One region of the Neobacillus sp. 114 genome, then DNA from elsewhere that is predicted to be linked to it. Evidence: riboswitches for the same ligand, from Rfam matches in the RefSeq annotation. Region 1 holds a riboswitch; the other holds the start of a gene.
What was found. Region 1 has a riboswitch for FMN ahead of ribE (riboflavin synthase). Riboswitches for the same ligand answer to the same signal wherever they lie in the genome.
Positions count from the first base shown of each region.

Region 2: it holds a riboswitch for FMN, as region 1 does, so the genes downstream of both, QNN06_RS22880 (ECF transporter S component) here and ribE (riboflavin synthase) in region 1, are expected to answer to the same signal.

Region 1 covers NZ_CP126144.1:2,640,887-2,646,095, forward strand. Annotated here, with positions in the region: gene QNN06_RS12975 (nuclease-related domain-containing protein) at 1-881, opposite strand, end outside; gene QNN06_RS12980 (oxidoreductase) at 1,000-1,839, shown strand; gene QNN06_RS12985 (GyrI-like domain-containing protein) at 2,029-2,496, shown strand; FMN riboswitch at 2,577-2,724, shown strand; gene ribE (riboflavin synthase) at 2,874-3,533, shown strand; gene QNN06_RS12995 (bifunctional 3,4-dihydroxy-2-butanone-4-phosphate synthase/GTP cyclohydrolase II) at 3,571-4,764, shown strand; gene ribH (6,7-dimethyl-8-ribityllumazine synthase) at 4,783-5,209, shown strand, end outside.
Region 2 covers NZ_CP126144.1:4,680,442-4,685,650, forward strand. Annotated here, with positions in the region: gene QNN06_RS22870 (YpbB family protein) at 1-620, opposite strand, end outside; gene QNN06_RS22875 (ferredoxin) at 868-1,116, shown strand; gene QNN06_RS22880 (ECF transporter S component) at 1,225-1,788, opposite strand; FMN riboswitch at 1,956-2,088, opposite strand; gene QNN06_RS22885 (peptidoglycan DD-metalloendopeptidase family protein) at 2,214-2,963, opposite strand; gene QNN06_RS22890 (negative regulator of sigma-X activity) at 3,133-4,311, opposite strand; gene sigX (RNA polymerase sigma factor SigX) at 4,286-4,837, opposite strand; gene ltrA (group II intron reverse transcriptase/maturase) at 5,027-5,209, opposite strand, start outside.

The sequences.
Region 1 (5,209 bases):
GGCGAAGATATTTGCGCGAACTCCCTAAACTGTTGATTGGTAATAGTCGGCCCATACAATAAAAAATAATCCTGTATAGTGTAAAGATGGGCATCGGGAACAAAGGTATCACAAGTAGGACAATACCAATTTTGGTTTTTCCGTTGTACTGGTAAATGCAAACAATTTGGACAATGGACCCCTGGTAACAAATCACCTTGGACTATATCAAATTTCTTTAGAACGGGCTTTGTTGGAATAGTATTAAGCTTCAACAAAAGCCTGTCTAACTTCCGTAATTCTTTTGGATCAAGTTTCTCTTGTTTATGGAAATTCTCAAATAACTCTATTTTATGAAGAATACTAGGGGATTTGCAGATGTGCTGCATAACCTTTAAGCCATTTCTTCCGACAAAGGAAAGAATGGCATTAGGATTACTGAAAACAACTAAATATTCAAGGGGTAACGTTGGTAAATTGTTTTCTGCTAGCACACTATTAAGGACTCTTTGATGCCTTTCAACTTGAAAGATTGGATAAGGATATGGTATCTCTTCTCCATCTACTTTTTGAATTAATTGTTCTGAATCCGTGTCTATCAAGTTCTTTCCTTTATTATTTTTTACATCTATGATAATTCCGCTTTTTGAGGTTAACAGGAAGGTATCAATTTGGCAGTTGTATTCTCCATCGGGAAGGTTCAAATCGTGGAAAATGTGGTATTCTTTTTCGGGAAGAGAGTGTAGGTAGAAATCAATTGATTGTTCACCCCGGTATCCGGCCCATCGTCCGGCTAATTCATCTGCAATCAGCTGCCATTTTGGATGGGTTTTTCGAAGACGCCTTAGTAGTGCCTCCAAAATGAGAATAATCAGTGGAATAAAGCGTGGTTTTATTATCAATTTCATCACTCCTTTTTAATTTCCCGTTAATTTTTCTAAAAAAGATGAAAATTTCCTGCTGGATTTTGCAGAGATTTGTCAAAATTTTGTTACACTTTTATTTAAGGAGGAGATTAACATGAACGAACCAATTGCCATTGTGACAGGATCCTCAAGCGGATTCGGCCTTTTAACCACTCTGGAACTTGCTCGGTCGGGTTTTCATGTTATAGCGACGATGAGGAATCCCGATAAAAGCGGCGGACTTCTTTCAGAAGCCAAGAAAGAAAACATTGAAGATAAAATATACATCCACCAACTAGACGTTACCTCACAAGATTCAATCAACCAACTCGCCAAACTAACGGAAACTCGAGGCCGTATCGATGTACTCGTCAACAACGCCGGCTACGCTGCTGCCGGGTTTGTCGAGGAGCTCCCGATGGAGGAATACCGCAAACAATTTGAAACAAACGTTTTTGGCGTGATGGCAGTTACAAAAGCCATCTTGCCATATATGCGACAGCAGCGCCATGGAAAAATCATTAACCTTAGCAGCATCAGTGGCGTTGTCGCCTTTCCAGGAATGTCACCATATGTGGCATCAAAGCACGCCCTCGAAGGCTGGAGTGAATGCCTTCGCCTGGAAATGAAGCCATTTGGCGTGGATGTAATCTTGGTAGAGCCTGGTTCGTACAGGACCAGTATTTGGTCTTCAGGAAAACAACTTACCCGCTCCCAACCCGACTCACCGTACTACCGGCTAATGGAAGGTATGGAAAATTACATTCTATCCGGAGAAGAAAAGTTTGGCGACCCACGGGAGGTAGCCCAAAAAATCGCAGTAATAGCCAAAATGCAAAAACCAGCACTACGTTTTCCTATTGGTAAGGGTGTGAAAACGGCTATCCTCATTAAAAATCTTATCCCCTGGAGCCGATGGGAGAGTATTCTATTAAACAAACTACCTAAGAGATAAATTTCAAGAAGTTCTTGTGGAATATTTTTGAAATTAATTCCAACATTTAGAAATAAAGTGTAGCCACCATTTTGGCTGCATTTTTGATTTTTTTAAAATAATAATTTTTGAAAAAGTCGAATTTTTTTGGCAGGAATTTAAGGATATTGTGAGAATATTAGAAATAAGATAGAAAAAAGGGGGGTTAACATGGATATTCAAGTAGTAGAAAAAAATGAAATGAGAGTAGTTGGAATTTCATGGAATGGAAGTTATTCGCAAACTAGCACTATACCCAAGCTATTTACAGAATTTGAACAACGCTTAGAGGAAATTTCCTTTAAGACAGAGGAACCGGTTCTAATTGCCCCGTTTCATAGCCGGGAAACGGAGTTTACCTATTACGTTACAGCACCCGTTGAAAAAATTACAGATATCCCGGAAGGAATGGTTGGCTTTACGATTCCAAGTAAAAATTATGTGGTGACAACCCATAAAGGAAAACCCGAAGAGGTAGAAAATACATATAACCTTTTGTTTACGTGGATGAAAGAATATGGCTATGAGCAAGATCATCAAGCACTAAGTTTAGAGATCTATAAGGAAGAGCACAAAGCGCTAAATGCCAGCGGTGATCTTCATTTTGAAATTTATTTGCCAGTTATGGTGTATAAATAAAGCTCATTTATTTTTTATGAAGCAGTACGGTTTCCTTTACAGATGCACTTCTGTATAATAATATTAAAATAATTTAACAGTAATTCCTTCGGGGCAAGGTGAAAGTCCTTACCGGCGGTGATGAAGCGAATGCTTCTTAGTCCGTGACCCGGTTAACAATTTTGTTAAGCGGTGGATCTGGTGAAATTCCGGAGCCGACAGTTAAAGTCTGGATGGGAGAAGGGAAATAGCAGGATTAAAATTGGAGAAATTTAGCCTTTTTTAAGCCTTAATTTTCTATTGTCTTTAAACAGGCCCTGTAGGTTGTTACCTCAGGGTCTTTTTGCTTTTTAGAAGAATATTTTATCCCTGGAAACCTAATGAAGGGAGAAAGAAGGATGTTTACCGGAATTATTGAAGAGATTGGTACAATTTCGGCTATACAGCGGACTGGTAATTCATTTGTGATGACGATTGAAGCGAAAAAAATCCTTGCCGATGTTCATCTTGGAGACAGTATTGCTGTCAATGGGGTTTGCTTAACTGTCACCTCCTTTACGGGAACCCGCTTTACGGTCGACGTCATGCCGGAAACGGTTAAAGCCTCTAGTTTAAATTCGTTAAAGCGCGGCTCAAAAGTAAATCTTGAGAGAGCAATGGCGGCCGGGGGAAGGTTTGGCGGTCATATTGTTTCGGGGCATATCGATGGCACCGGGGTTATTAAAAGCAAAAATGCGCTTGAAAATGCTGTGTATTATGAAATTGAGGCCGAGCCGGAAATATTGAAATACATCATTTATAAAGGCTCTATAACAGTGGATGGGACAAGCTTAACGGTATTTGGAGTGACCGAAAACTCGTTTACATTATCGTTGATTCCCCATACGATGTCGGAAACCGTGGTCGGTATCAAAGGACAGGGTGAGATTGTAAATTTAGAATGCGATATGATTGGCAAATATGTCGCTCATTTTATGAATAATTTTTCGAACAATCAGAAGCCTAAAGGCCAATCAGGTATTACGGCCCAATTTTTAGAAGCGAATGGATTTTTATAATATTGCATGAAAAAACTGAACAAAGGAGTGATACAGCATGTTTGACAGGATTGAAGAAGCAATCGAAGAATTGAAACAAGGGAAGGTTATCATTGTTTGCGACGATGAGGACAGGGAAAATGAAGGAGATTTCATAGCGCTTGCTGAAAAAACGACTCCTGAGGTTATCAATTTGATGGTAACGCATGGGAGAGGCCTTGTCTGTGTTCCGATTGAGGAAGAATTAGCAAAAAAACTGGATTTAATGCCGATGGTAGCTAACAATACCGACCCGCATGGGACTGCTTTTACAGTCAGCATTGATCATAAAAATGCTACAACGGGTATTTCGGCCTTTGAACGGTCCGCGACAATCATGAATTTAATTAACCCTCAGTCAAAAGCTGCCGATTTTAAACGACCTGGTCATGTTTTTCCGCTTATTGCTAAAAAAGGCGGCGTCCTTAGAAGAACAGGTCACACAGAAGCAGCAGTAGATCTTGCAAAACTATCTGGAGCCAAGCCAGCTGGCGTCATTTGTGAAATCATGAATGAAGACGGGACGATGGCCCGGGTACCGCAGCTTAGAAAAATCGCCGATAAGCTGGGCCTGAAAATGATTACGATCAAAGATCTGATTGAATATCGAAATCAGAAGGATAAATTGGTAAAGCGGGAAGTTGAAATCAAGCTGCCGACTGAATATGGCGATTTTAAAGCAATCGGGTATTCAAATATGGTAGACGACAAAGAGCATGTTGCTCTCATTAAAGGTGAAATTGACCCGGAAAAGCCAATTCTGGTCAGGGTTCATTCGGAATGCTTAACGGGTGATGTTTTTGGATCTTACCGCTGTGACTGCGGTCCGCAGCTCCACGCCGCCCTGATGCAGATTGAACAAGCCGGCAATGGTGTGCTGTTGTATATGCGCCAGGAAGGCAGAGGCATTGGCCTCCTTAACAAAATGAAGGCCTATCAGCTTCAGGAACAAGGCTACGATACGGTAGAAGCAAATGAAAAACTTGGCTTTAAGCCTGATTTAAGGGATTACGGAATTGGTGCACAAATTTTAAGAGATCTTGGCATCAGAAAAATGATGTTATTAACGAATAATCCGCGTAAAATTAAGGGCCTCAAGGGCTATGACCTGGAAGTCGTCGAGCGGGTACCGCTGCAAATGGAAATGAGACCCGAAAACGAAAGCTATTTAAAAACCAAACATGATAAATTAGGTCATCTGCTTCATTATTAAAAATACGGAGGAATAGAAATGGGACATATTTTTGAAGGAAACTTAGTTGGTACAGGACTGAAAGTCGGAATCGTAGTTGGACGTTTTAATGAATTTATTACAAGCAAATTATTGTCTGGCGCACAGGATGCTTTAAAGCGCCATGGAGTGAATGAGGCTGATGTGGATGTCGCGTGGGTTCCAGGCGCATTTGAGATTCCATTAATCGCTAAAAAAATGGCTGACAGCAAAAAATATGATGCAGTTATCACACTTGGTACAGTTATCCGCGGTTCCACACCACATTTTGATTTCGTGTGTAATGAAGTGGCAAAGGGAGTATCCCGCATCACGCTTGACACTGGCATTCCGGTTATTTTTGGGGTATTAACCACAGATTCAATCGAGCAGGCAATCGAGCGGGCTGGTACAAAAGCAGGCAACAAAGGCTGGGAAGCTGCTTCTG
Region 2 (5,209 bases), 2.0 Mb from region 1:
TTAACATTCATTTTTTTGGATGCTTGCTGAGCGGTTAATCCTATTTGCCGGAATCCAGTTAAACGGAAGACAATCATAGACGGATCAATTCCCTTCCCATCTTCGAAGCATTCATTCAATTCTTCATATAATTTTTCGCCAATTTCGTTTCTTAAGAGATGGCTTTCTTTTAGAACAGCTTTAACCCAGAACAGAACCTTCTTATTTTTTTGAATCGGTATATAGCTTGATTCCTGATTAATGAGGTTAGATACTACCTGCACTAATAAAGAGAGCCGTTCCCAAAATATGGTGGTCACATGGTGATAACGCCAGCCATTGAGAAAGATTGGAATACCGATATTTTTCAAGCGCTGCTCACCTGAAGAACTGAGCAGGTATTTTTGCTCACCTTGCTCAATGATCCACCCGTTATCCCTCATACAATGAATGATCTCTTCAAAGGAGTCTCTTGCCAGCGGTTCAAGTACTCCAAATAATCTTTTTAACGAATATAAATGAATATCCTGAATGGTTTGCGACGATTTCTTTCCTTTTAAAATGTGGTAAACAGAATAAATAGTTCTTTCGTTATTAATTTTTTTCAAACAATAAAGAATAACTGATTCTACCCATTCCATTTTAGACTCACCACTTATCCTAATTCGACAAAAACAGTTAAATTTTATTATATTTTAACATGAAACAGGTATTGTGTTGTCCAAAAATGTGGAAGTTTAAGAAATAATGGGACTAAAGGTACCAAAATCAAATTTCTATTGAAAAGTTATTCATACAGCTTTACAATAGATATGTGAATTGTATTTTCCATCACAAACGGAAAATAAGTAAGAATATTACTTGTTATTTTACTGGGAGGTTTTTTTCATGGCAAAGTACACAATTGTTGACAAGGAAACTTGCATCGCGTGTGGCGCATGCGGCGCTGCTGCACCAGATATCTATGATTACGATGATGAAGGTATCGCATTCGTAACACTTGACGATAACGAAGGTATCGTTGAAATTCCAGATGTTTTAATCGATGACATGATGGACGCTTTCGAAGGCTGCCCAACTGATTCTATTAAAGTTGCTGATGAGCCATTCGACGGTAACCCAACTAAATTTGAATAATCTTTGACTGAAGATATTCTTAAGCTGCTACCCCCCGCCTACTATAAGCCGGGGGGTTATTTTTTTCGATAAAAAACAGAGGCCCTGGTTTTGCGGCCTCTGTTCGTTTTAAGCATTTTTTACTGAAAATTTATTTAGCCATGCTTGCATCCGAATAAATAGAAGCATGAAAATGATCGACATCATTACGCCCTTTAAGATATTAAAAGGCAAAATCGCAGGTACGACGAGGTTCCGCATATCCGGGAAACCCATTAAGGCCGTATAGGCAGGTAAAATGATAAAGTAGTTGGCGATGCTCATCACAACAGCCATGATAATAGTTCCAGCTACTAGGGCAAGTGTCATTCCCTTTTTTGATTTCAATTTATTATACACATAGTAAGTCGGCAGAATAAACACAATCCCAGCTGCGAAATTGGCAAGGTGGCCAACAGGAATGCCTGTCGGGCTCCCTGTTGCAAAATAATTTAGCATATTCTTAAACAATTCTACTAAAATTCCTGCCACTGGTCCGAAAATCAGCGCAGCAATCAAAGCAGGAATATCACTAAAGTCCACAAACAAAAAATTAGGGAACATCGGCAGCGGAAAGTTTAAAAACATTAATAAATATGCGATGCTGCTCAGCATCCCGATTGAAACCATTGCTCTTACCTTTGTGTTCTTCATTTTCTTCATCTTCCTCTCTCCTTTTTGATCCATCACGTTAGGAAGAGAGATTCAGCTTTTATAGGCACTCAAAATAAAACTCCCTCAAGATTGAAGCTTGAGGGAGTAAATTTAGGTATGCTTAATAAACATTCGATCCGTGGAAATTTTTCGAATGCCTGCAGAACCTCCATCTTCTCCCATCCAGACTATACTGTCGGCTTTGGAATCACACCAAATCCTGCCTAATAAGGCTCGCGGGCTGAAGAGTTATACTCTAATACCGCCGATCGGGAATTTCACCCTGCCCCGAAGATAGATCGTTATAAAATTATAAGTTTATTATACTGAAAATCAGTCACTTTGTTAAGTTAAAGATTTTTTCCGGTCTTTAAATATTTATAAAAATACCCGCAGCAATAGGCTGCGGGGTAAAAAGTTTTTATTTACTGGACAATCAAGATTTGCTTAGGCTTAATTACATCTGTGTTAAGGTTGTTGATTTCTTTTAATCTGGCCACTGTCAAATTAAACTTTTGGGCAATGGAGGACAAGTTGTCACCATTTATTACAATATATTGGTTTACAAGCGGCGGCCCACTGGGTTCAGGAATATTTTGCGGACGGCTACTTACCTCCAAAACATCCTTGCCACTGGCTGCAATTCCGCCCTGAACCGCTTCGCCAACATCAGCATCTCCTAATAGCAGTTCCGGATTAATGGCAAATTTTTTGTCATATCTCCATTCTAATTGGTGTGATTCAAAATGAAGATGGGTGCCGGTAGCCTGACCGGTCCTTCCCATTGTTCCGATGGTCTCCCCCCGCTTAACCATTTGACCAGGCACAACGGCCCGTTTGCTTAAGTGGGCATAAACCGTAACGAAATTGCTTGGGTGCTTGATAAATACAACCTGACCATATGTATTGGAATAATAAGACTTAATCACAGCCCCATCTTCAACTGCCAAGACCGGGGTGCCATATGTTCCGGCGATATCGATTCCTTTATGCTTGCCCTGTCTTGTCCCATATGTATCAGAAATAACGCCATCTGCCGGCCAAATCCATCTCTCCTTCTCCGTTTTTGCCTCTGGCAATCCGGCAGCTTCCGAGTGTCTCCCTCCAAGAAACAACAAACCTACACAAATCGCCATTATAATGGCAATAAAAAACCTCTTTATATAGTCACGCATTTCACTATTAATCCTCCTTACATCTTGTCCATACCACACCATATGTTCTTATACTCGCGTTTAGAACATATGGTGTGGCATCGGACGGCCTGACCATATTTGTTATAATTTGGAGTCTATTGCTATTTTATGCATAAAAAAATCAACCGTTTTTTGGTTGATTTTTTTATCATTTCTCGATTGTCCGAAGATTTGGGGCAGCTGGCACCTTGATTTCTTTTGTTAAATCAAACGGGCCAATATTTGCTGCTGGAGGATTGCTCACAACCACTTTTTCAAATCCGAATTCTTTTGCTGTTAAAAGGATGGCCTCCATCGACCAGACGGCCAACCGTTCATCTTCTAAACTGGCATCTTTCGCAAAAGTGATAGTTAACGTGTTATCATTTGCTGATACATCCTGAATTGCCAAATTCGGCAACAAAGATCTTTGTAATTGATATTCCTCTATCCCTGACTTCATCGCATCGATTGCAGCCTTAATATCCTTATATGATTCGAGTGTTGGCACCAAGAACGGAACATCACTGCCATTAGAATAGTAAAAGAGGTAAGCATGTTTTTTCACATCAGTGATGGTCAATTTTTCATAAAAGTCATTGCTTAGTTCGATTCCAGGTTCGCCATTTGTGGTGAACTTAATCGTTTTGACGCTGCTATTGGAAGAAATATCATTTTTTAATGCACCGAGAAAAATTTGTTCCGTTGCAGTCCCTTGGCGGTATGGATGGTCTGAAGGTACATCGACAATAACAGTTTCATTAGCATTATCATAATGCAATGTTGCCTGGAGCGGATAAAATTCACTTAGGCCCCATTCCGATTCGTTTAGGTTTGCCATATGTTCATTATATAAGGTAAGCCAGTCTTTTCCTTCGGTATTTTTGACTATAGTTGATACTGGTACCAGATTTTGAGCTTGATTATCGGGCACCCAATAGGTCAACACGACGCCGCCTTTTATTTCATCATCATAAACAGCTGTTTTCCCAGCATAATCGTTTTGCCCTTCGGCTTTCTTTAATGTTGAGTATTTATCCGCCTGTGATTCCTGATTGGCCATACCGCTCGCATCGCTATTATCTTTGGCAATTTTCGCTTCTTTTGTTGACTCTTGTTTGGCATTGTTGATTGAATAGTGATTCGTATCCATAAACTTAGGAGCCAAAATAAAAAATAAAAATAGTGCCGCTGCAGCGGCAATACCCGGCAGGATCCAGGAAACAGTTTTCCGTTTTTTACGTGAAAGGTTTTGGTAAATGTCACGAGGATGGCGATAGTCTTTTATTTTAGGCATTTGTTTTAACAATTCTACGAGCTCTTCATCGCTCCACTCTGACTTTCTCAATATTTCCCTCCTCCCTTCGGTAAAATGTTTCCATGTGCTTCTTCAAAACTTTCAACGAGCGATGCTGGGTCGTTTTGACTTTACTTTCTGTCCACCCTAGAGCCTCTGCTGTCTCCACTATTGACAAATCGTGAATAAATCGTAATATAACGACGGCCTTTTGGTCCACGGTACAATATTCCAAGCATTTATATACCCATTTAATTTCTTCTCTTTGAACAGCCATTTCCTCAGGGATAGGATGGTCGTCCTTTACCTGATTTGAGGACCAATCAAATTTCTCAAGGATTCTTTCCTTCCAGCCCTTTTGCTTTCGGAAATAATCAATCGCAACATTTCTCGCAATCGAAAAAAGCCAGGTTTTTTCGCTGCTTTTTCCCTCAAAGCGATTATAAGACTTAAACACTCTAATATAAACCTCTTGAACAAGATCCTCCGCCTGCTCTCTGTTTCTAACCATATAAAAAAGAAATTGAAATACATCATGGTGATATTTTTGATAAAGTTCATCGAAAACGGAGTCCAACTTTTTTCCCCTCCCCGTTCAAAATATTAGTCGATGTTTATGTATAAAAGGTTACACTTTCTTAAATATAGACTTTTTTGGGATGAAAAGGAAGGTATTTAGTGGAAATCGAGTAGAGGGAAAATAGGTTGACTATTTTCGCCCCTCTCACAACACCGTACGTACGGTTCGCGTATACGGCGTTTCAATTTATATTACAGTGTGTACTTTTAGGTAACGTTCTAGAGCAGAGGGTACTCCCCTCTGCTTTAGTCTTTTGTTTGAGATTGCTCTTTGGACAACTTTTGATAACCCGATATACCGGTATCCTTTCCGGCAGAACGTTAATCCTTTCGCTTCTTCTTCGGGTATTCCTAGTTGAATTAGCGACTT